DNA from 3 places in the Vibrio sp. JZG120 genome. Region 1 is predicted to be linked to each of the others. Evidence: predicted binding sites of a transcription regulator. Region 1 holds the regulator's gene; each other region holds the start of a gene.
What was found. Region 1 encodes PurR, which represses purine synthesis genes. Its sites were predicted from a motif close to TNANGNAAACGTTTNCNTNA; they were not measured.

Region 1 (10,288 bases):
TATTCCTTCTGCTTTTACTTGTTGTTTGGCGTCAAAAAGCCAGACATAAGGATCGGTATCATCACTAAACGGCAGCTCTCCTTTTAAACCGAAAATACCTTCTCCGCGGACTTCACAGTAGACTTGCTCGGTTTTCAATAATTCGCACACGATATGCGCTTCTGCTGGGTTTTTAGCAATGAATATTTTCATTAAACACGTCCACTTACTAATTATGAGTTTTGCTGACTCGGTGTTGGCCTTACTTTATTCATAACCCATTTAGTGATGATTGGAAACAGCCCCAGTAACGCAAAAGAGGCCAATACCGCAGGTGAAATAATGCCTGACAGGCTTTCAATTGTTGCTAACTGAGTACCGGCGTTTAAGTAAACTGCAGTGCCTGGCAACATACCTACTTGGCTAGTAAGGTAAAATCGACCTACAGACATTGGCGTTAAGCCCATCAACAAGTTGATAAGAAAGAAAGGGAATACCGGAATGAGACGCAAGGAAAATAGATAAAATGCACCGTCTTTTTCGACACCTTGATTAATTGCGATTAACTTATTGCCAAACTTGTTTTGTACCCAGTCACGCAGCAAATATCGGCTGCTTAAAAATGCTAGTGTTGCACCCATAGTACTGGCGAAAGAAACCAGTAATAAGCTCGTCCAAAAACCAAATAGAGCCGCACCAAGTAATGTAACCACAGCTGCCCCAGGAATAGAAAAAGCGGTAATTGCAATGTAGGCAAAAAAGTAAATAGCTGCCGAAAAAACAAAGTTCTGATCGATGTATGTGGTCAGCGCTTCTTGTTGTGCTTTTGCATTTTCCAACGTTAAATACTGACTAAAGTTAACGCCTAAAAAGATAATGATCGCGACCAGGATTAGGCCTAATATCAGTTTCTTATTCATATTTATGATTCCAATTTGGGATATATGTAATAAGACAGAATGAAAGTCGAAAAAATTTCACAAAAAAACCGCAGATTAGACTGCGGTTTTACAAGATAGTTTTTAAGGCCGACTTTTATTGGAGGCCATTCATCAACTCATCTCGGCGAGCTTGAGGTACAACGCTCCAATGAGTACCGTTAATAGCACCTTCTAGTGCCCATAACAGCTCAATGTTGACGGTTGCAGAGTGCGTATCTCTTATCGCTTTATAAGCGTTAAGTGCACCTTCCTCTTCCAGTTTTTCTACTGACTCAATGCCTGCTTTTTTCAGCATGCGTTCAGTTGCCAGTCGTAAGTTAGGCAAATCTTTTAAGCGATTAGGCTTTGTAGTTGCTTGCTGTTCTTTTTCAAGCTTTGCCTTTTTCAACGATTGGTTAGCTACTTCGATTAAGCGTTCGCTAGACTCCCATAAATCGTTGGAAATTGCGTAGTACTTAGTAACGACTGGGAAGCCACGTTTTTTATAAACGTAAGGCTTTAGCCCTTGTTTCTCGAAGTCAGATGAAGTTTGTTGGTCTGCTCTTATATGAAGCTGATTATTTACAACTAGTGCAAACATTGTTTCATCAGCGAATAGTCCGAAGCCACCAAACATTGAGCGCGACTTGATATTACCAAGTGCCTCAAATAGCTTCATAGAGTCTTTGAGTATCGGTTTATCCATGTTTTGTTATCTCGGTGTAATTAATATTACGCCACCAAAAGTCAGGTCCGAGAGAGTAGCAAACATGCGCAAAAGCAATGTCATTACAGGGTAAAGTCATCGCTTGCACACTTGCCATCGGTAACCCCGCTACCTTCCATATAGTACTATGGTTCAGGCCGGAGGCTTTGCGTCCCACCCTTTCGAATGGTTTGCCCTGTGCGTGACAGAATGAGCATACTTCGTATATTGAATTAACATCACGTTTTACCCGTAAAAGTGTGATTCTGGTTCAATAAAAAGTGTCGACAAGCGCATATTTGTGCATATTTGAGAATAAGGCGGGATGATCTCGAGGTTGTGAGGGAGTGTGATTTACCTACATATAAAACAGAGACTTAGAGATTTTTTGTCTAACAAACCTAAGTCAGGGGAAAGTTATTTAGAGACAAAAAATAAGCGCCCTTTTAGAGCGCTTATTTGACATCGTTATATCTGGCGAATTTTAGTTCATTTTCTTCACGGTGTTTCGAATTACAAGCTCAGGTTGCATTTCGAAAATTCGCTTTTCGTGTTCTTTATCTTTGATTCGCTCAAGTAGGATCTCGAACGCATTTTTACCCACACGACGTTTAGGTTGGTGGATAGTGGTTAACGGTGGAGAGAAGTATTCCGCAAGCTCGATGTTGTCGTAGCCGATCACTGAAATATCATCAGGAACTTTGATACCGTTTTGTTGTAGGCGGCTCATTAGGCCCAGAGCCATTGTGTCGTTAAAACAGAATACCGCTGTCGGACGTTTGTCCATTGCTGTAATTTTATCTGCGACTAATACGGCCGTATCACATTCAAAGTTACCTTCAAGGATCCAATCTTCATTTACAGCTAGGTTTGCTTCGCTCATCGCGCGACGGAAACCTGCAATGCGCTCTTGGCAAGCAAGTTTTTCAAAATGACCGCTTAGACAAGCAATATCAGTATGGCCATTGTCGATCAGATGTTTGGTTGCGATGTAGCCACCTTCTTCTGAGTTATCCATGATCTTGTCCGCTTGTGAGCTTTCTGGACCCCAATCCATGACCACTTTAGGAATGTCGGCATGACGGTCAAGCATCTCTTTAAGCTCTTCGGTTAAGTCAGAACACATCACTAGGATGCCATCAACACGTTTTTCAGCCAGCATACGGATGTAATCGCGTTGTTTTTCGTAAATCCCACCCGTATTACACAGAATCAGAGTGTAGCCTTGGCGGTAACAGTAGCTCTCAACCCCGTCAATCACTTCTGAGAAGAATAGGTTGGTTGACTGCGTTACTAACATGCCAATAGTACGAGTTGAGTTGCACTTTAGGCTGCGTGCAACCGCACTTGGCGCGTAATTCAACTCGTCCACGGCTTTCATTACTTTTTCTTGCGTTGCTTCTGCAACGAAACGCGTTTTATTGATAACGTGCGAAACTGTCGTAGTGGAAACGCCGGCTAAGCGAGCAACGTCTTTTATAGTGGCCATAAATGGTGTCCTGTATCGAGCTACTGAAATATGTCGTGTTGGATGTACCTGATGCTCTAATGGTTTTACACCCAGCAATCTAAGGTTGGCGCTAAGTGTTTCGGCAGCGGTTGGTCCAAGTACGACAAAAGGGTACGTAGCAGCATCGGTCGATGAATTTTATCTTTTTTCTATCTGATGAGAAATTGCCATCAACCTGTTAAAAAACACAAAAACCGCTATATTTCAGCGGTTTACATATAAATCATATTTAATCGTTTGCGCTCACATTTTAGCCCTATGTGGACTGACTAGCAATGTTTTCAGCAAGAGATTTGTGTATTTGAAGTCACATTTTGACTGCTAAATAACCAAGCGTCTTTGAGCTAAGTTAAGGCAAACGAATAATATACCCAACTTACTTACATTCAGTTATTTCAGGTATACAGGAAGCCCGATAGGCGGGCTCCTTAAAAAATAGGCGGCAATTATTCCCCAATAAGGTAAGCGCTGTCTAGTTTACAAAATGCAACTAATAGTTTCGCGACGCTCGAGTAGAACCCAAATTCGTCGAATTGTTTACATTTGTCTGCAAACTGAGGTAACCAAGACATCAACTGTTGCTGGATAAAGTCGTTTTGTTTAACGAAGGCTTCTTCCATGTGTTTTTCTTGCTCAAGTTCGTTTGAGCGGATAATCATGTTGCCGAGAAAGTCGAGTTCAACGGCTAAGTGGTCCGCAGGCTCTTTTAGATTTTCATCTACTTGAACGCCAAATTCTGCCATCAACTTTTCCATTTCCTCGGCTGGCTTGTCATTCAGCAAACCTGATTCACCGATGTACATCGATGCGTAAGGAAGAGCGCCATATTTTTCTGTCTTCAAAAACAGTTCACAAAAGTCAGCAGCAAGCTCCAATTGAGCGTCTTCACGATCTTGCAATCGGTTTAGCGCATCAACGAGGCTATCAACGGCTGGTTTCAGCGACTCATTTTCACCTAAACCTGCTAGAAAACTGCGAATTTCAACACTGTGGTAGGCTTCCAGTTCTTTCTCTGTTAGCTCTTTTGCGAACAAGCTCGAAAACCACCAGTAAATTTCAGCGCGTTTTTCATTAAAAGCTTTCACTTCTTGCATTTTGGGCTCCTGAATGATGCTTCAAGTTGTGCATCACAAAGTCAATTAGGGATATCCCCTAAGTGTAATCAATTAAAATGAATAGCAGTAACTATAATTATTATGTTTTATGGTCAAAAATTAACGTTTATTAATAGCGATGGGTAAGCTTGTTTTGAATCAATAAAAACGCTAAATCTTGCTTTTTAATGTATCTATGACTAGAAATGTTACTAGTTATGAATAGAATACGTCTTGGATAATAAGAAGACAGAAAAGTGGTGTAAATGAGCTATCACGTATTAGTCGTAGAAGATGATGTTGTAACTCGTAGTAAGCTTGCGGGATATTTCCAAAATGAGGGTTACCAAGTCAGCGAAGCAGAGAGTGGCGCAGAAATGCGTGAGGTCCTGCAAGCGGGTGATGTAGACCTAATCATGCTGGATATCAACCTGCCGGGTGAAGACGGCCTGATGCTTACTCGTGAATTACGTAGCCAATCGGATATTGGTATCATATTAGTAACAGGACGCACGGATAGCATTGATAAAATCGTAGGCCTAGAAATGGGCGCTGACGATTATGTGACAAAACCTTTTGAACTGAGGGAGTTGTTGGTTCGCGTTAAAAACTTGCTGTGGCGTATTTCAGCAGCGCGTAGCGGTAGCGCGAAAGCGAACGAAACCAGTGAAGAACATATTGTACGTTTTGGAGAGTGGACATTCGACATTCAACGTCGTGCGCTGAGCCGTAACGGCGAACCCGTAAAATTGACCAAAGCAGAATACGAACTTTTGGTGGCGTTATCGTCTTACCCTAACCAGGTGTTAAGTCGCGAGCGTATTTTGAATATGATCAGCCACCGAGTTGATGCTCCCAATGATCGTACTATTGATGTTCTTATTCGACGTATGCGCGCAAAAATGGAGTTTGATCCAAAGAACCCACAAATTTTTGTGACGGTGCACGGCGAAGGCTATATGTTTGCTGGTGATTAAACTGAACAAACCTAAGTCTTAAAAAGAAAAAGGAGAGCTTCGGCTCTCCTTTTTTGTGGTTTCAATATAGTACTACTTTGCTTCAACCATTGGTGTTTGGCCGACAGTATCACGCAACCTTTGCCAAATGCTGCCCAAGTACTCATGCCAATAAAGCTCTGTTTGTTCTAAGTAACGCGCTTTAGGTGAGTATTTATCCCAAGGTTGACTGATTTCGCTAATAGCTAAGAAGTTGGTCGGGGCTGGGATTGGTTTAATGCCTGCTGCGTTGAACTCATACAATGCACGGCTCATGTGGCTTGCTGAAGTGACTAACACAATCTCCTTTTGTTGAACGAATGCAGCCGCTTGACGCGCCTCTTCCCACGTATCTTTCGCATCTTCTAATAAAATGATATCGGATTTCGCGACTCCCAACGCAAGGGCAACGTTCGCCATCATTCTCGCATGGCTAATTTCAGAACCGCCAGCATAGCCAGACAAAATTAATTTAGCACCTGGATACATTCTTAAAATACGAATGCCTTCAGTTAAGCGCATTAATGCTGCACGGCTTAACTGCGAGGTGGGTGGAATTTCGTCATCGATAACATGACCATTCCCTAAAACCATCACGTAGTCGATGGTGCCAGAAACTGGCAAAAAGGCTTTATGCTCTCGCTCTAATGGCATAAGAAGCTTGGTTGAAACAGGTTGGAAGGCAACAAGAAAAATGCCAACAAAAGAGAATAGAACAACGAAGCAGCCAGTTTTACGTTTTGTGGTAAAACTAATGAGAGCAAGACCCAACAAGCCTATCAGCAGCAATGCCGGAAGTGGCATAAGCAAGGCTGACACTACTTTTTTCAGCTCAAACATACATAAATAGTCCGAAAAAACATCAATTGATAATAAAAATGAGGGTACCCCTCTTTATTCCTGCTTTCCTTGTGCCAGAATAGCGGCACAATCCGTTATGATAACTCAGCAGAAGTGACAGAAGACCGCAATTTCGACGATATCGCCCACAAATTTGCAAAAAATATTTACGGCTCCGACAAAGGGGAGATCCGCCAAATCATTGTGTGGGAAGATTTTCTACAGATTCTAAGTGAATTAGATGCTGACCAGCAACCCCTAGAGGTGTTGGATGCTGGTGGTGGTTTGGCACAAATGTCGCAAAAGCTTGCTAAGCTCGGACATCGAATCGCTTTATGTGATCTATCTTCGGAAATGCTGCAGTTGGCTAAGCAGGATATTGAAAAAAACGGTTTGCTTGAGCAGTATCGCCTGATTCATTCGCCTGTCCAATCCATTGGTGAGCATATGGGTGAACAGGTGGATCTTGTTATGTTTCACGCCGTCATGGAGTGGTTGGTCGATCCTAAGGCCGCACTTGAAACGGTACTAGAACAAGTAAAGCCGGGAGGCATTGCATCAGTGATGTTCTATAACCACCATGGTTTAGTCTATAAAAACGTGGTTTGTGGCAACATTCCTCATATATTAGACGGCATGCCCCACCGAAAAAGATTTAAACTACAGCCGCAAAAAGGCTTAAAACCTGAAGAAGTCTACCAATGGATAGAAGATTCAGGCTTTAGTATTTGTGGCAAATCTGGTATCCGCTCATTTAGTGATTACATAGGTAATATGCAATACATGGGCGATTACGAGTTTGAAGATGTGTTGGCGCTAGAAAAACAACTTTGTCGACAAGAGCCATACCTCTCATTAGGCCGCTACATTCATGTGTGGGCTAAAAAGAACGATAAACAGGAATAACAATGAGTGAGATGACTCTCAATGCTGCAGAGCAACCAATCGATGAGTTGGTTGGCTGGGTTAAGCAGCACGATTTCTCGTTGAACCTGACCACAGAGCGATTGGCATTCTTAATAGCCATTGCCGTACTGAGTAATGAAAGGTTCGATGAAGAATTGGGTGAAGGTGAATTGCATGATGCGTTTGCCATCGTCACTCGATTATTTGATGAGACTGGCGAAGCATCCGCTTTTCGTGCTAACAACGCCATCAACGAGATGGTAAAGCAGCGCCTTATTAGCCGTTTTGTCAGTGAGATTACTGATGGAGCGAGCATTTACCGCTTGTCGCCTTTAGCGATAGGAATTACCGATTACTACGTGCGTCATCGTGAGTTCTCGAAACTGCGCCTTTCTATTCAACTGTCTATGGTGGCAGATGAAATGGCGAAAGCGATTGAGGCAGCACAAAAAGGTGGCACACCGGGCCACTGGAAGAAAAACGTATACGGAGTTTTAAAATATTCTGTAGGCGAAATCTTCGATCAAATCGATCTTAACCAACGTGTGATGGATGAGCAGCAGCAATCTGTAAAACAACAAATTGCCGATCTGCTAAATAAAGACTGGCGCGAAGCGATCAACAACTGTGAAGCGCTCCTATCAGAAACATCAAGCACGTTGCGTGAACTTCAAGATACGCTGCAAGCCGCCAGTGATGAACTGCAAACTCAGATCCTAGATATTCAAGAAATTGTGTACGGCGATCCTGAGCTAGAGTTCATCGAAGAAGCGTTGTTTGGTCTGCAAATGAAGCTGGATCGAATCACAAGCTGGGGCCAGCAAGCGATCGACCTTTGGATTGGTTACGACCGACATGTGCACAAGTTCATCCGTACTGCAATTGATATGGATAAGAACCGTGCGTTTAGCTCGCGTCTACGTCAATCCGTCAAAGATTACTTCGATGCGCCTTGGTATCTGACTTATGCAGATGCGGAAAGGCTTTCTGACCTTCGTGATGAGGCCCTAGTCCTGCGTGATGACGAGGTAACGGGTCAAGTTCCGATGGAAGTAGAATACGAAGAGTTTCAACAAGTCAATGATGAGTTGTCTGAACGAATTGGTGACATGCTAAAAGCGCATAAAGATCAAGGCACGCCAATCGACTTGAGTGTGGTATTGCGAGATTACCTTGCACAGCATCCTTACACTCATCATTTTGATTTAGCTCGCATTATCGTTGATCAAGCCGTACGTCTGGGGTATTCAGAATCGGATTACCAAGCGATTCAACCGGACTGGAAAGCAATCAACGAATTTGGGGCAAAGGTACAAGCGAATGTCATCGACCGATACTAATGAATACATGTCAGAGAATCTGGCAAAAGCAATTTCTAACCCTCTGTTCCCAGCGCTAGACAGCATGCTACGAGCTGGGCGTCATATCTCAAGTGAAGATCTGGACAACCACGCGTTGCTGTCGGATTTCGAACTTGAGCTTTCTTCTTTCTACCAACGCTACAACACCGAATTGGTGAAAGCGCCAGAAGGTTTCTTCTACCTTCGTCCACGTTCAACTTCTTTGATTGGCCGCAGTGTGCTTTCTGAGCTGGATATGCTGGTGGGTAAGGTACTGTGTTTCCTTTACCTAAGCCCAGAGCGTCTTGCGCACGAAGGCATCTTCACTAACCAAGAGTTGTACGACGAGCTACTTGCTCTGGCTGATGAAAACAAGCTGATGAAGCTAGTGACGAACCGTGCTACCGGTTCTGACCTTGATAAAGAAAAGCTGTTTGAAAAAGTACGTACGTCACTTCGTCGTCTACGTCGCCTAGGCATGATCATCAACATCGGTGAGACTGGTAAATTCAGCATCAGTGAAGCTGTATTCCGCTTTGGTGCCGATGTACGTATTGGCGATGATATGCGTGAAGCGCAGCTACGTCTGATCCGTGATGGTGAAGCGGTAGTGCACACCAAAGAGCCAAGCCAAGGCAGCCTATTGTCTGAAGAAGAACAAGACGACCAAGCCCAAGAAGAAACAACAGAAGAGGGTGAAGCATGAGCATGATTGAACGCGGTAAATACCAATCGCTGACCATGGTCAACTGGAACGGCTTCTTTGCCCGTACTTTTGACATCGATGGTCTGGTCACCACGCTATCAGGTGGTAACGGTGCAGGTAAATCAACCACAATGGCGGCGTTCATCACCGCATTGATTCCTGACCAAACGCTACTGCACTTCCGTAACACAACCGAAGCGGGCAGCAGCCAATCGTCTCGCGACAAAGGTTTGTACGGTAAGCTACAACCGGGCGCGTGTTACGCGGCACTGGACGTGGTGAACTCACGTAACCAACGCCTATTGTTTGCAGTAAAACTGCAGCAAGTTGCGGGTCGTGATAAGAAAGTAGACATCAAACCGTTTGTTATTCAAGGCCTTCCAAGCCATATAAAACCAACAGATATTTTGGTTGAAAGCGTATCTGCGACTCAAGCTCGTGTACGTCAAATCAACGAAGTAAAAGAATCGATCGCGGAATTTGAAGGTGTTCAATTCAAAGCCTTCTCTTCTATTGTTGATTACCACGCACAAATGTTTGAATTCGGTGTGATTCCGAAGAAATTGCGTAACTCTGGTGACCGCTCTAAATTCTACCGCTTGATCGAAGCATCGCTTTACGGTGGTATTTCAAGTGCGATTACGCGCTCGCTACGTGACTACCTTCTGCCACAAAACGGCGGCGTGAAGAAAGCGTTCCAAGATATGGAATCGGCGCTGCGTGAAAACCGCATGACGCTAGAAGCGATCAAAACTACGCAAGCAGACCGTGACTTGTTCAAACACTTGATTACAGAGTCGACCAACTACGTGGCAGCGGACTATATGCGCCATGCCAACGAGCGTCGTAAAAAACTAGAACAGACACTGTCTTTGCGTTCAGAGTTATTTGGTTCTCGCGAGACCTTGATTGAGCAAAACAACCTGCTTAACCGCGTTCAAGAAGAGCTGGAACTGCTGATCGAATCAGAATCTTCTTTAGAGCAAGACTACCAAGCGGCTTCGGATCACTTGCAACTGGTGCAAAACGCGCTGCGTCAGCAAGAGAAGATCGAACGTTACCAAGAAGATCTTGAAGAGCTGAGCGAGCGTCTTGAAGAACAAATGATGGTAGTGGAAGAAGCGCAAGAACGCGTGATGATGGCTGAAGAGCAAGCGACCGTTGCAGAAGAAGAGGTGGACAGCCTTAAGACGCAACTTGCTGATTACCAGCAAGCTCTTGACGTTCAGCAAACTCGCGCGCTTCAATACCAACAAGCCGTTCAAGCGTTGGAGAAAGCGAAGCAGCTACTT
Region 2 (10,288 bases), 230 kb from region 1:
CTAGCCTCAAGCCAGATTTTGGCTGTTTTGTTCTGTTTGATGGCGGGTTTACCGGGCTAGTCGTAATTAATTTTACGGCAAAAGCCGCATTAGAGATCTACACCAACTACATGCGTAATATGGGTATGCCAGAAGAAGAACTGGCAATATCTCATACTTCTGACGAGGTGGGAGATGTTCTGGGTGAACTAATGAACCAACTGGTTGGAGATTTCACCAATAAAATTCGTAAAGAGCTGCAAACGAACATCACACAAAACCAGCCAAAAATGATGGCGCTGAATAAGCAAGTCATCTTACAAGTGGATACCAACCTTGACCGCCCTCAAGCTCGCCGAGTGACGTTCTCCACCGAAAATAACAACATTTTCTACCTAGAGTTGGCAATGGACAAAACTGAGTTCATCCAACTAGAAGAGTTTGAAATCGCAGAAGACGAAAATCCAGACGATATTTTAGAAGCAACACGTAAAAATATGGCTGAGAAAGAATCTAAATCGTCGAGTTCGAACGATGACGCCGATGATTTACTCAACCAGCTCGGGTTGTAATTCCAACTAATCTTAATGAAGAATGGCTTCTTAGACACAAGTACGACTTCATACTGATTATGACGAACTAAAACGCCTAGCCTCGCCTACCGCGGGGCTTCTTTTTATGTCCATAAACCACCTTCACTCCCACCTTGTATTTCGTTTTTATGTCAAAAAAGGTAATATGTCTGACTTCATAAATTTTCTGCTTTCGTTACTGGTTGTCGATGGATAAACAAAAAGCTCTGAAAAAAATCGCCAAGTGCTTAGAACTGGGCAATTCCGCTAATGTTAATGAGGCTGCCAATGCTATCAAAATGGCACATCGCCTCATGCTCAAATATGGTCTGGATAAGGACGATATTGAGTTTATCAGAATGGGGAAAACACAGTCTTCCCACCTACTACCAGCGAATATCAGTTCTACCATATTGCGAGTGATTCGCGGCATTAACACTAAATTCGGTGTTGAAGCGGTGTTGTTGAATCACAAAGGGCTCAAACGTGTCGAGTTTATCGGTGAAGCAGATCGCGCGATTTTTGCTGCATTTGCTTTCGATATTATTTATCGCGAGATGAACGAAAGTACCGGACAATTCCGAAATAGTTTCGCAGGTACGGGCACCTCTTCTCAAGAAGTGACTCGCCGCGTGAACTCATTTGTATCTGGCTGGGTAGAGGGAGCGATAGAGAAACTTCCAGTCATTTCCCCAGACGAAGAGTCGGCCAACAAAATCAATGATTATATTGATAAAGAATTCCAAAACATTGACCGCGAAACCTTCAAGAAGCAACTGAAAGAAGCGATGAAAAACCTAACCGAAGACTACGAAGTGGGCTTGAAAAAAGGTAGAAGAGTCTCCGTTAACCGTGGTGTTGGCGGCGAGCAAGCGCGTAAAATGTTGGGCAATCCATCGAAATAACCAGAACAGCAATTGATTAACGTAGGTCCCAATATTCCAATGTGATTGGGACCTACTTTTTAAAGTTGTGATAGTAACGATAAGAATTTTCTTACAGAAACTCTTATCAATCTTACTTTCTCATAACAAATATCAATGCTTACTTATTCATAATTCGCATCCCATTATGAGGCATGGTTTCGCCTCAGTTTTATACGGAGATTTTCCCTTGAAAAAGATGCCTATTGCACTAGCTCTAGTGCTAGCTCTTACTGGCTGTCAAGCCACTCAACGCCAAAATGCAACAACGGGTGAATACGAAACTAACTCAACCACGCAAGGCGCGCTTATTGGTGCTATCGCTGGTGCAGCAATCGGTCTAGCAACGGGCGATGACGCTAAAGAACGTCGTCAGCATGCACTCATTGGTGCGGCCGCAGGCGGAGCGACTGGCGCTGGCGTTGGTTACTACTTTGACCAACAAGAAGCAGAATTGCGTCGCGCTTTGCTAAACTCTGGTGTACAAGTTCAGCGTGTTGGTGAGAACCAGCTTTTACTGCGTATGGAAAATGGTATCGGCTTCTCTTCAAGCTCTTACCAGCTTGATGCTAGCATTCATAATACGCTACGCGGTGTTGCTCGCATCTTGGTTGAATACCCAGATACCAGCCTTGTTATCGACGGTTACACTGATAGCACGGGCAGTGAGTCATACAACCAAACGTTGTCTGAGCGTCGTGCAGAGTCCGTACGTCAATTCCTAGTATCTCAAAACGTTGCACCTGGTCGCGCAATTGCACGTGGCTACGGCGAACGTAACCCAATTTGCTCAAACCAAACTTCTGAAGGTCGTGCGTGCAACCGTCGTGTTGAAATCCAGATCTTGCCACTGAAGTAATTTGGTTGCACCATAGCGGTAATAATAAAAGATTACCGGAGCAGGCCTAACCATAATCGTTAGGCCTGACATATCAATGTCTGTCAAAACGTCTGCCCTACTCTGCTTATTTAGCCTCTGCTTTTCTGGTTACTCGCTTGCCTCTCAAGCTCCAAATGACCCCATAGAACAATACGAGTACGCACAACAATTATTGGCATCAAACAAAGCTGAAGCCTCAACAGAAACACGCTACTGGCTAGAGCAATCCGCCAACCAAGGTTACCTCCCTGCGCAAAAACAGCTCGCGAACGACTTTGCTAAAGGGATAAATGGCGAAAAAAATGAAACACAAGCGTTATATTGGCTAACCTCTATCGCACTCAATGACCCAATCGATCGGGGCTTTCTTCTCGCTAACTTTATTCAGCGCAATCAAGATAAGGTCACAACTTCTCAATTGACTGAAGCCTTGTATCAAATGGCTTCTCAGCATAATCCAGCAGCAGAACAAGCATATAATCAACTGTTAGAGCAGCGCTTCAACCAACTGCGAGCTAAACAAGTCTCGCAAATAAAGTCGCTCGATAAAAAGGCTGAACAAACACAAGAAGAGAAAAGCACAGTTGCAAACCCCAAGGTAGAATACTCGCAGTTTTTATGGCTGATTTGGCTAGCGGCGATACTCATCATCAGCGGCTTAAGCTTCTTCGTAATCAAGAAACATAAGCAGAATAGAAAAGCGCGTGAAGCCAAAGAGGAAAGCCAAAATCAGCGAATGGCGGCAAAAGTTAAAGAGCTAGAGTTTACGAACAAGCAACTGAAACGCCAGCTAGAGAAAGTATTCAAAGAATTTAAGAAATCCAAAACCCAGGCAGAGAACCATAAGCTAAGCGTCGCATGCGCCATGTTTGGCTACACACCACAACACATCCCTGATTTACAAGCAATAAAGCTACGCTATAGACAGCTATCAAAGCTTTATCATCCGGACACAAGAGGCAGTGAAGAAGAAATGAAGCGACTCAATCATGCCTTTCAGCTTGTCTCACAAAATGTTACAAAACAGTAAAAACAGGTCGAGACACTTTGGCTAGCATGCTTTTAGACCCATATAATCAAGCGCCGCAATCGATCTCCCTCTCAAACAAATTAACAGACATTTAACTTAAGTCTCGCTTTTATGCCATAATGCTCAGCGCAAAATAACACCTAACGACTCAAATTAATCTAGGTGGGGAGAAAATCAATGTTCACTGAAGAAGGCACCTGTGATTGGTGTAAAAAACCTAGTCTTGTAACTCGTCACGATTATTTAGATGGCAAGCACCATTACTCATGTAAAGCTTGTTACGACATGGCAAAAATCGACGTGCGCCTATTTAACCAAGGCGAATTACAAATGCGCGAACGCTTGCAACGAGCGAGCTAAGCAAGACGGAATCAACGGAACTGATTTTCAAAAGCGCCTTTTAAGGCGCTTTTTTGATCGGCCAAGCCCTATTTCCAATCTCTATCTCGTATTCCCTCCTATCCTACATAGCATGTCGCATCGGTTATCAGCCCCTCTCCTACTGTATACAAACCACTGCCCGTGAAAAAACACCTGTATATACAGTAGTGACCCCCTGTATGTATCTCGTCCAATTTTCTACTCATCTCACATTTTTAAATTGATGTTAGACATATCAAAAATGAAAAATAATCAAATAAATTCAGATACTTAAAATAAAATCCTTTTGTTTCCTTCTCAAAAAAACGCAAATAACTTTTGAGAAACGGGTTGATCAGGTCGCCAAAACAAACTACTGTATACACATACAGCATGTATAAAGGAACAGTAAGATGCAGTTACAAAGTCAATCTCATACATACTCTCGTTACAACGTATTGGCACAAGCAACTCAGCCCATGGCCGTTTCGGATCAGCTTCTATCTAAGCTGGCTGTTTTATCGCAGCAGAAACAATGGATTTTGTTTACAGCAGACTGCCCTCGCCCAGACTTTGAACAACTCACTGCTTCTAATATTTGCTGTAAAAACGTGATTCAAATGAAGCCTTCTCAACAGCTTTCAGAAGTCGAGATCGTGATCAAAGCCATCCGATCAGGTAATGCCAGTGCTGTTGTCGCATCAAATAAAATTGCACTTATGAATCAATCTATGTTGCGCGACATGGCGCAGCGCTATCAGTGTGAGGTTTTTTTCGTCGAAGGCAGAGTTAATAAGTACCACTAATAAGTTCGACGTTATCCATCCTGCATCTCGCCTCCTTTTTAAGGGGGCTTTTTTTGTATTAAAGAAAATAAGCAAACGTTTGCTTTTTCTCTGGCGAGTTAAAATAGTTCTGGTATGATGCCCACATTCGATTTATTCAGCGCCCACATTTTGCTGAATATCTTCTCTTTCTGACGTTTGATTAAGATGATAGGAATGTCGCAATGAGCCTTGCTAATCAAGTACTTGCCGTCAATGACGACCTGCCAATTCGCACCCATAAACCCGTTCACAGCGGAAAAGTTCGTTCAGTTTACTGGTTAACTGAAGAAGACAGTGCCCGACTGATCAAAGAAAAAGGATACGATGTCGCTCCAGATGCGCCTTTGGCTATCATGGTGATTAGCGACCGAATCTCTGCATTCGATTGTATTTGGCATGCTGAAGGTGGTCTTAATGGTGTCCCGGGTAAAGGGGCTGCGCTTAATGCGATTTCTAATCACTGGTTCAAACTGTTCAAAGAAAATGGCTTAGCAGATAGCCATATTCTAGACATTCCTCACCCTTTTGTTTGGATTGTACAAAAAGCCAAACCGGTAAAAATAGAAGCCATCTGCCGCAAATACATCACGGGTTCGATGTGGCGCGCTTACGCAAATGGCGAGCGCGAGTTTTGTGGAATCCAACTTCCTGAAGGGTTAGGAAAAGACAAAGCACTGCCAGAGTTGCTCATGACCCCATCCACAAAAGGCATTCTAAAAGGTATTCCCGGTGTGCCAGAAGCGGATGACGTGAATATTACTCGTCAAAACATCGTAGACAACTACGAAGCATTTAACTTCTCAAGTGCCGACGATATCGCACTCTACGAAAAACTGCTGAAAGAAGGCTTTAACGTTATCAGCCAAGCGTTAGAAGAAATCGACCAAATCTTTGTCGATACCAAATTCGAATTTGGTTATGTTCATGATGCTGCTGGCAATGAAAAGCTGATTTACATGGATGAAGTGGGTACACCAGACTCGTCTCGTATATGGGATGCTAAAGAGTACCAAGCAGGTCACATCGTAGAGAACTCAAAAGAAGGTTTCCGCCAGTTCCTACTTAACCACTTCCCTGACCCAGATATCTTGCTAAACAAAGAACGTATGCCAGAGCGCGAAGCACTCGCTCGTGATAATGCTTTACCCGTCGAATCTTTGATGGCGATTTCGAGCACCTACATTGGTATTGCCGAGAAGATTACAGGCAAGCCGATTCATTTGAGTGAGAATCCGAAAGCGGAAATCATCGAAGTTCTGAGCAAAGAATACGGATTGATTGACTAGCACTGTCGCTAGATTGCTAAACGCTTTCCAATAAAAAGTCCGCACTAGCCTGCGGACTTTTTTCGTATTAGGCTCAGTTTAGCCGATATTTAACGTAGTGCCATCTGTTGTAAAGGCTGACTTGGTCGTCACGTGATATGTTTTGTCTTTAATCGTTGATACGAAATACCAGGTCGACTCTGCTTTGTCGGGCGTAAAAGTAACGCGCATAAAGCCACGCTGTTTGATGTCTGCCCACTGTAATTCTGACACTAAGTGCGGCAACGTGTATTCCATTTGAGCGATCGCAACAGGATCTAACGCTAGGTAGGCCTCTAGCCCAGGGGAACTCACCGAGCTAGTTGCAAACTCTATCCCGATAGGATGCTTAGATACGTCTTTAAGCTCACTTGCCCATGCGTTGTGCGTATCTCCTGCCAAGCAGACAAATTTACCACTGTTGGCTTTGGCCAGTTGATAAACTTTCTCTCGCTCAACGTAGTAACCATCCCATGCATCTAGGTTATACGGGAGAGAAATGGTATCTGAACTTGGGTCAGAGAGGTAACCCGTAATCGCAGAGTTTACTGCTAATAACGCCTCTGTTTTTTGTTCTTCAGTGGCAGTAAACAATTGAAACATCGCGGTCATAACCGAACTTGGCAACTCCATACGAGACATTAACACTTGTTGCCCTAGCACATTCCAAGTTGCGTCGTGCGTACTGAACGCATCCATCAGCCAAGCGAGTTGGTCAGCGCCTAACAGCTCTCGGTCTTCGCTGCGCGACTGAGCAACTAAACCGCCAATCGCTTCCATCGTTGGAGAGCTGAGCGAGAAGTAATCCAACGGTTTATCACGCCCCACAAGTCGCGTGTCGAGCATCATCAAATTGACTAAACTTCCAAACGAAAACTGACGGTAAATCAGCATGTTTGAGAAGGTGTTTTCACGAACGGGCAACCATTCTGTCCACGCGGCAGCCGCAGCTGCACGACGATCATTAAAACTGCCTTCCTCTTCTTGATGGTTTTCCGCACCATTTTTCCAAGTATCATTTGCAAGCTCATGGTCATCCCAGACAGCAATCATTGGTAGGCTCGCATGTAACGCTTGCAGATCAGCATCTTGGCGATATTGCGCATACCGTTTTCGGTAATCATCTAAGGTAATACATTCAGTGCCTTTGCTTGGCTCTCGCCCTAATGCCTCAGCATCTTCACTAGCGTAGCCACCAGCACCATACTCATAAATGTAATCACCGAGATGAAGCACCACATCAAACGGGTCTTGTTCATGTTGATTTAAGATCTCTCGATACACATGGAAATAGCCTGCAGGATAGTTTGCACAAGAAACAACCGCCATGGATGCCTTTTCTACACCATCTTCTGGTAATGTTTGAGTTTGCCCGACTTCGCTAGTGACATCTCCAACCATGAATCGATAGTAGTAGCGAGAATTTGCGTTGAGATTTTGAACATCGACTTTTACCGTGAAATCTCGGCTCGTGTCTGTGGCAAAAGTGCCACTTTGCACGATATCAGTAAAATTTTCGTTAGATGAAACTTGCCAGCTTACATCTGCGTAGCTTGCTGAGGTCGTAACACGAGTCCAAATGATTACTTGTGTTTGAGTAGGATCTCCACTCGCCACTCCGTGCTCAAAGGTAACCGCAACAGATTCACTAGCATCGCTACCACAGCCCACCAGTCCGGTAACAATCGCCGTTGAAGAGGCAGCTTTCATAAAGTCTCGACGAGACAAAGACATATTGAATTCCTTTCTTATTGTGTTTGTTTTTATGCCCAAATGACGTGGTGACTCAATCATCCTTGTGTGCCAATAAGGGACGTTAATTCGAACTTACAGTACCAACCACTTAGTCGGTAATTTGTCCTAAAAACACAAAGTTAGAAGCTAGTTATGACAATTGCATTTCCAAACGTTACATTTTTGTTAATTTAAGTGCAAATACTCTATATTCATCACACTTCCAAGACCTGTGACAAAAACCTCAAAATAAAAAAGCGACCTACTTTGAGGTCGCTTTTCATTGCACTATTGTTAAGTGGTACATTGATGAAGTGGAAATGCTCAGCCTAAAACTTGATGTTAAGGACATCTTGTTCTGACGTGTCCACCTTCAACTGACTGCGAGATTCTATGTACTCGATTTGCTGAACATCGAGCGAATATGGCATAACGACTCGCAATTCATTGATCCCTTCATGTTTAGCTAACTGGGTTAAGCGGACCAAATTGGATTCATCACTTTTACGAGAAGACATCGATTTTAATGCGGCATCCCACAACCGATCTTCAGGCTTGCTCAATTCCGCAATGTTCTGTTTCCACATCAAACCGAAAATAGGCGCGATGGTGGCAAATGCCTCTAAAAAGGTCCATTTTTTACTACCTGTCGCCCCTAAAAAGCTAGTGTAGTCGAATTCAATGCACGTCTTTCCTTGTTGATCCATTCTATGCCCCCGACACTCGAAAATGAGATATACCAAATATCGTTCAACTGTTTTGATATAGCAATGGGATATAAAACATTCGTCTTTTATGCACTAATTTACATGCAAAAGGAAATATTAAAACCAGCTTTGTAACAACTGATGTACAGCTTCGCCATATATAAGCATTCAATTGATTAATATTTCAATTAAGAAACTAAAAACAACACGTAAGTAACGCTATCAATATGAAATCATTATAGATTCACCAAAAAAATATCAATTCTTGTCACAACGTCATCCGCCTACCTACTTCACATCAATCACTCGACTGGCCTTTTTATACTGTATCTTCCAACCAGCCCAGCGTGGCAGCTCCCAACGCTTTGGATCCCCCTTACGGTTTCCCTCTCGATAAACGACCTGTACCAGCTTGCGAGACGCGTAATACTCGACATCTAGTTGGAGTTCTGGCAGCGAAAGTTCTAAAGGGTACTGCTCCGTGAAATCGTCGTATTCCCATTCTGGAACACCGTTAAATGTTAAGTCTTCTGGTTCAAACAACGCCATATCATCGATGTTTTCAACGCCTAATGTTTCCAACTGCTCTTTTAACCAGCTAAAAAATGTCAATGAAGCCAAATCTTTAACTTCTTCTCCGGCATTAAGGCCCAATGCGTTATAGAGCTTCCAATGTTGTATTTGCTGTTTTCTTTGAGAAGCAAAACCTGGTAACAGTGTCTCGTCTTCTATCATTTCGACAATAGACTGAACTGCCACATCACCTTTTAACGCTTGATGTTCAGTACAGATTGTTCGTCCGGCGTAGACAAAATGCATCGTTGCTCTTGGGGTCTCCTCTTCATAATTCGTCTCACCTTGTTGCCACTCCCCTAGCTCAAGTTCGCGTAATAACGTCAGCGGGATAGGCATCATAACCGATGCGAGGTTCAGTGTTTGCTTAACACCTCGTCCTGGCACGCTATGGCTATCTAGCACAATGGCCGCTTCTTCTTTATCAGGAAAGCGGCTGTTACGCCCAACCAGCATCTCGACTACTCCATTTCCTAGAGCATCTCTTCGACGAGCTCGTCGGACAAACACAAGCTCAGGGTGTAATGAGGCGATGGAGAAAAAGAGCGCTTCACGGTTATATCGAGAGGCAACGTCAAGTTCCGGTAATTCAAATACGTCTCGCATTTGTTTCGCTAAACCTTGTGCCTCTTCGAGTACGCTGGCATCAATGACAATGCCCGGAAGTCGCTCCCCCCGAACCAAACGGATAAGCAAAGAGGCATCACATCCGTATGGCTCCTCTTGAGATAGAAGCTCAGCGACTTCGCCACTTTGTCGCTGATAGAGCTGCGCAGGCACAGATAAGGCGGCAGCCAAATCAATCATTGCTTCCTTCTCTGGCTTCGCTTGAATTCTGGTAACAAGATCGGCAAACAGTGCATCAATGGGTAGTGGATATACTTTTCTCCCATGCTGCGTGACATTGCCATCCTCATCAATCGCTTCCATAGATAACAGCGTCGAATGAGATGCCTCTAGCGACTTTGGAGGAATTGAGTCGAGAAAATCGAGTGTTGAAAGACGATATCCACAACAAGCCGCTGCCAGCATGGGCTCGACGAGCTCTTCTCTGTGCAATTCTGGAGGCGTCACTAATTCTAAAGGCGCGTGTTCACCATATAGACGAATACAAGCTCCTTCAGCAACACGGCCCGCCCGCCCCATTCGCTGCGCGGCGCTGGCCTTAGAAATGTGGGTCAGCGTTAAAGCTGTGCGACCGTTACGTTGAATGGTTCGACGCTCTAAGCCGCTATCAATGACAACTCGGATGTTAGGTATCGTTAAGGAGGTTTCCGCAACATTGGTTGCCAATACGACTTTTCGTTGTTTTTGCGTAGTTAACGCGCGGTGCCGTTCTTCATCACTAACCGAGGCATGAAGTTTGACCACCATGACATCGCCGCAACTTTGTAACATC
Region 3 (10,288 bases), on a different contig from region 1:
TGCAATGGCGGGTGTACGCATTGCTGTATCGGTAGGTGGTACGCTATTGGCTTTCATCAGTGTCATTGCAATGTTAAACGGCATGCTAGGTTGGATTGGTGATCTTGTTGGGACGCCACTAAGCTTCGAGCTGATCCTAGGTTATGTATTCGCACCTGTCGCTTGGTTATTAGGTGTACCATGGCAAGAAGCAACCACAGCAGGCTCGCTGATTGGTAATAAGATTGTGGTGAATGAGTTCGTCGCTTTCATCCAGCTTGCAGAAGTGAAATCTCAACTTAGTGAACACTCACAAGCAATCGTGACGTTTGCTTTGTGTGGCTTTGCAAACATCTCAAGCATGGCGATGCTGATTGGTGGGTTGGGCTCATTGGTACCTGAAAAGCGTGCATTTGTTTCTAAACATGGTTTCCGTGCGATTATCGCTGGTGTCATGGCGAACTTAATGAGCGCTTCGATTGCGGGCGTGATTTTAAGCCTGTAATTGAAAGAGATACCTAAAATTAGCAAAAAGGCCCCTTGCGGAGCCTTTTTCGTATCTGAAGTTTACGTTATTTGTCTGTGTGGAACTGCTCGCAAGCGAGCATCGTGTTCTCAATTAAGCTTGCGACGGTCATTGGGCCAACACCACCAGGGACAGGAGTAATAAAGCTCGCACTTTCACGTGCTTTATCGTATTCCACGTCGCCAACTAGCTTGCCTGAATCAAGACGGTTAATGCCGACATCGATAACCACTGCACCTTTCTTAATCCACTCTCCAGGGATGAAGTTTGGCTTACCAACCGCAACTACGACAACGTCAGCTTGACGCACATGACTCTCTAGGTCTTTGGTAAAACGGTGACATGTTGTCGTTGTACAGCCCGCAAGCAGCAGCTCAAGTGTCATAGGACGGCCAACAATGTTTGATGCACCAACCACAACAGCATGTTTGCCACGAAGCTCTATGTTGTAACGGTCTAGTAGGGTAATGATGCCCTTTGGCGTGCAAGAGCGAAGCTTTGGAATACGTTGTGCAAGACGACCAACGTTGTAAGGGTGGAAGCCATCCACGTCTTTCTCTGGGTGAATGCGCTCTAAAACATGTGTTGTGTCGATGCCCGCAGGAAGGGGTAATTGCACTAGAATGCCGTCAATTTCATCATCGTTGTTTAATTCATCAATCAGCGCTAGTAACTCTTCTTCTGAGCTAGACGCAGGAAGGTCAAAAGACTTAGAAACAAACCCAACTTCTTCACATGCGCGGCGTTTGCTACCGACATAAACCTGAGAAGCAGGATCTTCACCAACTAGAACCACTGCTAAACCAGGAGCACGTAGCCCAGCTTCAACACGTGCTTTAACACGTGCAGCCACTTCGGAGCGAACAGTTTGGGAAATGAGAGTTCCGTCTATATTTTGAGCAGTCATGACTTTCCTTATAAATTAAGAAGGCAAATTATCTGCGGCGCATTGTCGCAGAATTTCTTATTAACATCCATACGCAAACGTTTGCTTTGTGGTGTTTTTGAACATTAAGCGTTTTGATGGACTTTTTTTAGGCATTCAGATCAGAATGTTATGAAAACCCGTTGATTTACCCGTTTGAACTCGTATAATCCTGTCCCTGTAGCGCGCCCTTAGCTCAGCTGGATAGAGCACGTCCCTTCTAAGGATGTGGTCATTGGTTCGAATCCAATAGGGCGTGCCATTTATTCAAAAGCCCCGATAACTCTTTGAGTTGTCGGGGCTTTGTCGATCTTGTCTCAAATGTATTAACTTAGCTCTGTTACATGAGCTTTATTTTGATGCTTAAACTCATGAAAAAAATAATTTTTACTGCATTGATTGTTACTCTTTTAAGTGGGTGTGTCACACGCAAAGTTCGTGTTTTACCCCAAGCTATAAATATTACCCCAATTACTGATATTGCAATTAAAAACCTTAATTGCAGAATGGTTGACTCTTACACGATCGAGGATGTTCATCCAAACAATGTAGATCGTATACTTAAGAATCAAACTTACGCATCTGGTGGAAACCGGTACCATATCGCAACTGTTCTAGATACTAGCCGTGGACGCCCATCTAGTGTTGTTGCGGAGCTTTATGACTGCCAGGTTGCCAAAATCAGTTTAGAAGCTGAGAAAGTTAAATTACTACCTGGTGCAAATGAAGTTCAACCCATCTCGTTTGCAGAAGTCGAAAACAATGAGTGCAAAGTGATTGGAAACAAAGTTGTATCAGAAAGCCAGAAAGGCTCTCTTTTTGATGAGTTGTCTAACCAAGTCTACATGGCGGGTGGTAATCGATATCATGTGACTAATATTATTGAGTCTGAAGGACAAACTCCAACATCTGTTTCTGCTGATATCTATCGTTGCAAGCACCGTTCAGTTGCCTTCAACTAACAAAAAAGCGCTGGTTAACCAGCGCTTTTGCATTTATTAAGGGCATTACATCTTTTTAAAGATGATGGAGGTGTTGATGCCGCCAAAGGCGAAGTTGTTACTCATCAAATATTTCACGTCCAGCTCTCGGCCTTGTCCGGCGATGTAGTCTAAATCACCACATTGCTCGTCGAGGTTTTTTAGGTTGAGCGTTGGGTTGAACCAGCCTGTGTGCATCATTTCTAAACCTAGCCACGCTTCAATCGCGCCACAGGCGCCTAGTGTGTGGCCAAAGTAGCTCTTGAGTGAACTTATTGGCACTTTGCCCAGAGCATTCGCTGTTGCGTTGCTTTCCGCAATATCGCCGCGGTCGGTGGCAGTGCCGTGAGCAGATACATAGTCGATCTTCTCAGCTGGAATGCCCGCGTTTTGCAAAGCCATTTCCATACAGATTTGCATGGTTTCCATCTGTGGTTGAGTGACGTGTGCGGCATCACAGTTGCTGGCAAAACCGATGATTTCTGCATAGATTTTCGCGCCACGAGCGACGGCGTGTTCGTACTCTTCCAGAACCAGCGTTCCCGCACCTTCACCAATCACCAAACCATCGCGATCGGAGTCATAAGGTCTTGGTGTGCTTTTCGGGTCTTCATTTTTCAGACTGGTGGCAAAAAGGGTATCGAAGACAGCGGATTCCGTTGGGCACAGTTCTTCAGCGCCACCAGCAACCATGACCGTTTGGTAGCCGTGTTTGATCGCTTCGTAGGCATAGCCGATTGCTTGGCTGCCAGAGGTACATGCACTGCTGGTTGGGATCACTCGGCCTTTCAAACCGAAAAATAGACCAACGTTCACTGCCGTAGTGTGCGGCATCATCTGCACGTAAGTCGTTGCGGTGATCGCTTTAGTGGTTTTCTCATTCAGCATGACACCAAATGCGCCGATTGCGTCGGTACTGCCTGTTGATGAGCCGTATGCGATACCCGTTTGACCGTTGGTTAGCACGTCGTTACCAATCAAGCCTGCTTGGCTTAGTGCGTTTTCTGTTGCGACGGTCGCTAATTTGGAAACTCGCCCCATGCCACGTACTTGTTTGCGCTTGTAGTGCTTTGGCAGATCAAAATCTAAAATGGGTGCCGCGAGCTTGGTGTTCAAGCCATCATACTGTTCGTAAGAAGGCATGTATTGCGTCGCGTTCTGGCAGTCACGCAGTTTTGGTTCGACAGATTGCCAATCGTTACCAAACGCAGTCACACCCGACATTCCGGTTACAACAACTCGACGGCTCATACTAGGCCTCCGTTTACCGAAATGACTTGGCGAGTTACATAGCCTGCGATGTCAGACATAAGGTAACTGACTAAACCAGCAACTTCTTCTGGCTCTCCCATGCGGCGCAAAGGAATTTGCGGCATCGCGTGTTCTTTTACGTGTTCGTCTACCATGCCTGTGTCGATAAGTCCCGGTGCAACGCAGTTAACGGTGATTTTGCGTTTTGCCAGTTCAAGTGCGAGTGATTTTGTCGCACCAATTACGCCCGCTTTTGCTGCGCTGTAGTTGGTTTGACCACGGTTACCCATCAGGCCAGATACTGATGCAAGGGTAACAATTCGACCGCCTTTGCGCTTTTGCACCATAGGCATAACACAAGGGTGAAGAACGTTGTAGAAGCTATCTAGGTTGGTATGGATCACGCCATCCCATTCTTCTTCGGTCATCGCAGGGAAAGCGGTATCTTTTGTGATGCCAGCGTTGTTCACGACGCCATAGTAAGCGCCGTGTGCGGCGATATCGGCCTCTAGTTTCTCTCGGCAATCTGCGCGGTCACTGATGTCGAATTGGATAAGACGACCGCTACCACCATGCTGTTCGATGGTGTTTAGGGTGTCTTGCGCGCCTTGTTGATCGCCCATGTAATGGACAATGACTTGGAAACCATCTTTGGCTAATTGAACGGCAATGGCTTTACCGATGCCTTTGCTGGCACCTGTAACGAGGACTTGTCGGGTCATTGTTGACTCCTGATTTTCATTTCTTGTAATTTTTCTTCTGATGGAACGTAAACGTTCAATTGGCAAGTCGCTACAACAGTTCCTTGTAGCTCAATACGGGCTGAAAAAACCGCCATACCGTTATCTTCCATAACTTTTTCAGCATACACATCGAGCACCTGTCCGCGAGAAAACGCATCGCATTCAGACGTGTATCGACGGCTACCAAGCAAAAAGCCAATCGGTGGCGCTTGTTCTTTCATTAATGCGTGGTAACCAGACCACGCCGCGACAGATTGCGCCATAAACTCAATGCCAACGTAAGCTGGCACAGTTTGAGAGGCTGAGTCGAAGAACGGGTTGTGTTCTACGATATCAACCTGGCAGTGAATCGTATCTCGTTGAACATCCAAAGCACGATCAACCAAGATCATTGGTTTGTCGTGTGGCAAAAGTTGTTCGATGGGAGGAAGTTTAGTCATGAGCGTAACCAAAAATAAGACTAATATTATTGCCACCAAAAGCAAAAGAGTTGCTGAGAATCGCTTTGTTACCCAGTTTGGTTGGCGTCTCAACTAACGATATATGGATATCGTCTGCCTTGGTTTCGCAGTGTTGTATTGGCAAATCAAGGTTGTACTTGAGAATATGCCAAGCGATCGCGGCTTCCGTTGCACTTGCTGCGCCTAATGTGTGTCCGGTGAGTGGCTTTGTCGAGCTTACGGGAACGGAGTCTCCAAAGCAGCGATGAATGGCTTTGCTTTCCATCGCATCGTTTAACGGCGTTGCTGTGCCATGCGCGTTGATGTAACCAATGTCTTGCGCTGTAAGTCCTGCATTGGCCAACGCTTTTTTCATCGCTTCTTCTGCGCCTAACCCTTCTGGGTGTGGTGCGGAAATGTGGTGCGCGTCTGAGCTATCGCCAGCTCCGAGAAGAGCAACGGGCGCAGGTGTTTTGCTTAGCAACATTAATGCTGCGGCTTCGCCGATATTGATGCCGTTGCGATGTTGGTCAAACGGCTTACAAAGGGTATCGGATAGAGCTTCTAAACCGTTAAAGCCGTTTAGCGTTAGGCGACAAATGGTATCCACACCACCTACAATGACCGCATCAACAATGCCAGAGCGAATCAGGCGTTGCGCGGTTAAAAAGACGCGACCACTAGAAGAGCAAGCGGTGGAAACTGAGTAATGTGGGCCGCTCAAATCAAAGTAGGCGGCAATAAAATCGCTGCAGTTGCCAAGTTCTTGTTTGGTGTAATGGTAGTCGGCGGGAAACTCACCATTTGCCAGCTTTTCGCCAAATGCGATTTCGCCATCTGAAATGCCAGACGTGCTGGTGCCGATCACGGCTGCGATACGGTCACGACCATATTTAGCCATGGCTTCACGCACGTCGCTTTCGATTTGCTGCAAAGCCGAAAGTGCGAGGCGGTTGTTTCTCGTATCAAACTGGCTGAGTGCGGTCGGTAATTGCGGTAACGTCTGTGCAATTCGACCGATTACGGTTTGGCGGCCTGAATTTAAAATATCTTGGTCAACCACCATGTTGCATGGTTTCGCTCCTGATAAACACTGGTGGATGATGGCGTCATCTTGTCCCATGGCAGAGTGAAAGCCACAGGCCTGAATATACAAAGGTTGAGAAGAGCGAATAGGCATATTGTTATTCTAAATTGTTCTTAATTAATCTGATGTTGCAGTGTTTGAATAGAAATTGAAAACTGATGTTTGAGGTGATGAAAATCAATCTTACCCTCTAACTTGTTAGAAGAGCCGTATTGAATCTCAATGATCTTTTCACCGTCGCTATCAAAGATGACGCGAGAATTATTTTTATCAATAATTCGCCACCTTACCTCATTTAACGATCCTTCCCAAGCGGAACTCGGCCAGAGCGTGATCATCAGGTTAAATAATACCTGTTCTGGCTGCGGTAGCGAACCTTGTAAACCGTTGAGCACTTCGGTTTGAATTTGTTCTCCATCGTAAGACAGTGAGAGTACTCTCGTCCCCCAGGATGAGAAGCCTGCCAGCACCACTTCGTTGTTGGTCACTTGCAGTTGTACCGGAAGTTGCTCAGATGTGGGTTTGCCATCTATTGCCCAAGAAGCCGTAATCAACTGACTGGCCGTCAACTGATAACCCAAGCTGGCGGGAGTGGGCAAGCTAACTTGGGTGTGCTCGGCAATATCGACCTGAGGCGTCGATTGGTGAGGTACCAAGCTACATGCACTTAAAAACAGACTCAGTGCGATTAACGTCGCGCAGCGAAAAGCATGGTTAAAAATCATGACGTCGTTTCCTCTGTTTTAATCGCAATCGGAGAGAGCAGCCAAGCGACAAAAATACCACTTAACACCGTAATGCCGAAACTGTGAATCGCGTGAGTTTGGCTTAGTGACAGCAACCCAAATGACAGCACAGTGGTTATTGCCGAAAGGGTGATCGCCAATAGTGTGCTCACGCTGCGGGCTTTCTCGGCAAAGAACAGAGTGTAATCGATTCCGATCCCAAGAATGAGCACCAAGCCAAGCAAGTTGAACAGGTTTAACGTTGTTCCCATCGCGACAGCAGTTGCCAGACCACACGCGCAAGCAATCAATGATGGCAGTAAAACTCGCCAACTGTGTTGCAGACCGTACCGCTTGATTAATACCAGAAAGATCACAGCACTGGCGGCTACCAATAGCTCCATGATTTTGATTCGGTATTCACCAAATAGGGCGGATATTTCTTCAGCTTTGTTTAGGTAAACAACATCAGACTGTGATTTGGCAAATGCCTTAACAACAGCGGAGTCTTGCAATTGGTTTAACACCACAACCGTTGCCGATTTTCCTTTAATTTTACCCAAATGAAGAAAACGTACAGGCGCTGATACCGGGTTTTGCAAGTACTGTTCAACCGTAACAGGGATAAAGTCGGCGTCCATTTTCGGCTTTTTATTTAAGCGCAGTCCGGATGCAAGTGGGCTGGATTGTGTTGCGTAAAGATCGCGAATCAATTGATAGTCTTGTTGCTGACGTTCCACTGAGCTCAAGTAGCGGCTCAGACTCTGGTAGCTTTCGATGGTGCTGTCCGCTTTCCACGCTTCTAATGTTGGCGTCAAAGACTCCAGTTTTTTCATTAGGTTTTCGTCATCGTCGGCGGTAACGACCAACATTTGCTGCGAAGATTGCATGCCACTGAGCGTCGTAATCAAGGTTTCTTGTTGCTTGAGATCCTTCGGCATCGTTTGCAGCAGACGAATGTCGTCATCGTAGTTCAATTGCAGCAAGAAAAAGCCACTCGCAACCACACATAACATCGGTAATCCGACTTTAATTCGAGGTTGATTCCAAAGCGTTAACCATTTCGCCAACAGTGATTGTCCCGGTAAATTCGAAATGGTGCGCGATGGGTTACGAGCCAGTATCGGATACCAAGCTACCACTGTGATGTAAGCGGCAATCAGACCAATGGATGAAAACAGCGCAAGCTGCTGCAAACCAGGAAACGGTGCCACTAACATGCCCAAATAGCCGATCAAACTGGTGATTAAGCCAAGTGTGATAGCTATGAAAATATGCTTTAACCCTTGCTCGCTATCCCATTCATTTCCCGCCGCAAGACGTTCGGTTAGGTAGTGGAATGCGTAGTCGATAGACACGCCGATTAAACTTGCGCCAAACACTAAGCTGAACAGATGGACTTTTCCAAAAATCCACGTCGTAACGGACAACGCAACGAGCAAACCAATGGTGATGGAAAGCAGTGCGAGAGACAGTGGCATCACACTACGAAAGACCAACACGAACAATGCAATGATACCGAGCAGAGAGAACACACCGATGGTACTGATCTCCGATTTGGCACTTTGCGTACCAAAGTCGGCGTAAAATAGAACGCCAGTATGTGAGACTTCAGCACCATATTTCTGCGCGACGCTTTGTTCTAGCGATTGAATATCAGGGACTGCAAGCTGCCCAGTTAGGCTATAAGGCGAGTCTTTTAGCTCAGCAGTAATAAGCAAGTATTGAGCACCGTCTTTTTCGACGGACAGATAGCCGTTATCCAATCGGAAAGAGGAAGATTGCTGGGTAACTTGGCTTAAATAATCACGAAATAGCAAGAAAGGGTCATTTTGTAACTCTTGCCCGGTCACCCCAGAAAACGGGTTATACAGAGACTGAATCACATGCTGCACTTGCTGTTCTGGATTTTGGCTTAAACGCTCTCGTTGTTCAGGTGTCAGCAATTGGAAGCGGTGCTTAAAGTAGTAACTTGCCCAAGCTTGCTGCTCTTGAGGTGAGATTTTTCCCACCACATCGCGAAAATGATTACTTTGGCGTAACCCCTTATCAAATTCAGCGGCCGCTGCAAAAAGGGCATTATTGTCCGGCGCTGTGATCACGAAAATGACTTTGTCGCTCATACTTGCCGAGACCGACTCAAAGGCTTGCTCAGCCACCGGGTTTTGTTGGTTCTTCGGCAGCAGTTTTAAAATGTTGGTCTCAATCGGAGATTCTGCACTCCAAACCCATTGTTTGAGTAGCAACGCGCCCGCTAAAACAACGAGATTGAGCCAAACAATAGCAAAGGTGTGAGTGCCGAGACTGAGTTTAGAAACGGAATTGAGCGTCTTCGGCATCCGTGAGTTCCTGAGGTAGAGAGGTTTGGTTCGTAAACGTGATTTCGGTCTTATCGCCACGCAGCTCTTGTAGGGTTAGGCGATCAATGTGCGTTTTACCGGAAAGAGTGATGGCTTCAAACACCGCATTTAATGGCGACTGTTTGGGCACTAAAACGAGCTGCCATTGATTGTTCTCAACTGAAAAATCGAGTGTGAATTGTTCTTGCAGTGCAGAAGTATCCCCGTGGAACACGGATAAAAACACGTGGCTAAAGTAGAACGCCATTGGGTTTTCTTGTGCAGAGATCGTTTTCGGAGCTTGGTCGGCAAAAGTCTGACGAAGTTTGTTTTCCGTCAATACCAAATTGACTGCGAAAGGTTCTGTTTGTTGCCACAACAAGCCATGTGTTTTGCTCAGTGTGAACTGACCTTTAGAGGTTAAAGGTTGACTAAACATTTCCAGATGACGCTGCTGCGTAAAATCTCCGCGTACGATTTCATGCTGAGACAACTGCTGTTGAAGCGATGCCAAATCCGTTACATTTACTGTCGGTGTGGCCAGTGCTGAAACAGAAAATATCAGCAAAAAAGAGAGTAACCACTTTTGCATTAGTTCAGGCTCCCATGGTTGTGCCATCGCTCTACTTTATCTAAAAAGACTGCTGGAGAAACAAAGCACATCTCTTGCTTTTCAATGGATACGGCGACTTGCGTTGTATGCGCTTTGCACATACGTTGATTCGTTTCGGCGTCGTAAATCACGTAATCCACACGTAAGCGGTTTTCCCACTCCGTGAGTTGCGCGGTAATACGAATGATGTGATTAAACGGAATCGCCTTCACGTATTTAACGCGCGTGTCGATGATCGGCCACATGTACCCAGAGTCTTGCATATCGCGATAGCTGTATTGGATCTTCTCCATCAGCACACGACGCGCTTCTTCAAAATATCGAAAGAAGTTGCCGTGATAAATCACGCCCATCGGGTCAGCATCTTGGAATGAGGTGACCATAGTCACCTCCGCTTCTAATGGGTAGAGAACCTGCTCTTGCATTATACCTCCGCGTAGAGTGGCCAATGACGTTGCTGAATGCGTTCAATGAAATGACGCAAATCTTGTTCTAACGGGCGATCTTCAATCACAAATTCAAACTCGCTCAGTACGGCGTCACGAATTACTCGCAAACTCTGACTCATGTGGTGTTCGTCCAATTCGTTATGACGGCGACGAATCTCAACCGCTTGAACGCTTGCTAGGAGAGAAGCCGCAGCAACTTGCTCTGTTAACTCAAGTACGCGTAGGCAATCA

Region 2: ACWPOD_RS10045 (phosphoribosylaminoimidazolesuccinocarboxamide synthase) is a predicted target of PurR. The motif match lies at 4,618-4,637, and genes of this name have one in related genera.
Region 3: folD (bifunctional methylenetetrahydrofolate dehydrogenase/methenyltetrahydrofolate cyclohydrolase FolD) is a predicted target of PurR. The motif match lies at 1,482-1,501, and genes of this name have one in related genera.

What each region holds. Positions count from the first base shown of each region.
Region 1 covers NZ_JBSRRK010000004.1:579,336-589,623, reverse strand. Annotated here, with positions in the region: gene ACWPOD_RS11090 (hypothetical protein) at 1-192, opposite strand, end outside; gene ACWPOD_RS11085 (TVP38/TMEM64 family protein) at 213-899, opposite strand; gene ACWPOD_RS11080 (TfoX/Sxy family DNA transformation protein) at 1,015-1,605, opposite strand; cyclic di-GMP riboswitch class I at 1,722-1,811, opposite strand; gene purR (HTH-type transcriptional repressor PurR) at 2,090-3,094, opposite strand; gene torD (molecular chaperone TorD) at 3,562-4,209, opposite strand; gene torR (two-component system response regulator TorR) at 4,476-5,186, shown strand; gene elyC (envelope biogenesis factor ElyC) at 5,259-6,044, opposite strand; gene cmoM (tRNA uridine 5-oxyacetic acid(34) methyltransferase CmoM) at 6,159-6,950, shown strand; gene mukF (chromosome partition protein MukF) at 6,953-8,290, shown strand; gene mukE (chromosome partition protein MukE) at 8,271-8,996, shown strand; gene mukB (chromosome partition protein MukB) at 8,999-10,288, shown strand, end outside.
Region 2 covers NZ_JBSRRK010000004.1:347,933-358,220, forward strand. Annotated here, with positions in the region: gene ACWPOD_RS10015 (DUF3334 family protein) at 1-551, shown strand, start outside; gene ACWPOD_RS10020 (DUF2786 domain-containing protein) at 761-1,456, shown strand; gene ACWPOD_RS10025 (OmpA family protein) at 1,674-2,333, shown strand; gene ACWPOD_RS10030 (J domain-containing protein) at 2,410-3,384, shown strand; gene ACWPOD_RS10035 (hypothetical protein) at 3,562-3,744, shown strand; gene ACWPOD_RS10040 (SulA-like leucine-rich domain-containing protein) at 4,158-4,550, shown strand; gene ACWPOD_RS10045 (phosphoribosylaminoimidazolesuccinocarboxamide synthase) at 4,754-5,857, shown strand; gene ACWPOD_RS10050 (alkaline phosphatase D family protein) at 5,936-7,609, opposite strand; gene ACWPOD_RS10055 (hypothetical protein) at 7,939-8,316, opposite strand; gene ACWPOD_RS10060 (helicase-related protein) at 8,605-10,288, opposite strand, start outside.
Region 3 covers NZ_JBSRRK010000011.1:85,440-95,727, forward strand. Annotated here, with positions in the region: gene ACWPOD_RS19290 (NupC/NupG family nucleoside CNT transporter) at 1-484, shown strand, start outside; gene folD (bifunctional methylenetetrahydrofolate dehydrogenase/methenyltetrahydrofolate cyclohydrolase FolD) at 552-1,412, opposite strand; tRNA gene ACWPOD_RS19300 (tRNA-Arg) at 1,616-1,692, shown strand; gene ACWPOD_RS19305 (membrane lipoprotein lipid attachment site-containing protein) at 1,802-2,392, shown strand; gene ACWPOD_RS19310 (beta-ketoacyl-ACP synthase) at 2,438-3,661, opposite strand; gene fabG (3-oxoacyl-ACP reductase FabG) at 3,658-4,383, opposite strand; gene ACWPOD_RS19320 (hotdog family protein) at 4,380-4,844, opposite strand; gene ACWPOD_RS19325 (beta-ketoacyl-[acyl-carrier-protein] synthase family protein) at 4,837-6,024, opposite strand; gene ACWPOD_RS19330 (DUF3261 domain-containing protein) at 6,045-6,656, opposite strand; gene ACWPOD_RS19335 (MMPL family transporter) at 6,653-8,995, opposite strand; gene ACWPOD_RS19340 (LolA family protein) at 8,967-9,587, opposite strand; gene ACWPOD_RS19345 (acyl-CoA thioesterase) at 9,587-10,033, opposite strand; gene ACWPOD_RS19350 (HAL/PAL/TAL family ammonia-lyase) at 10,033-10,288, opposite strand, start outside.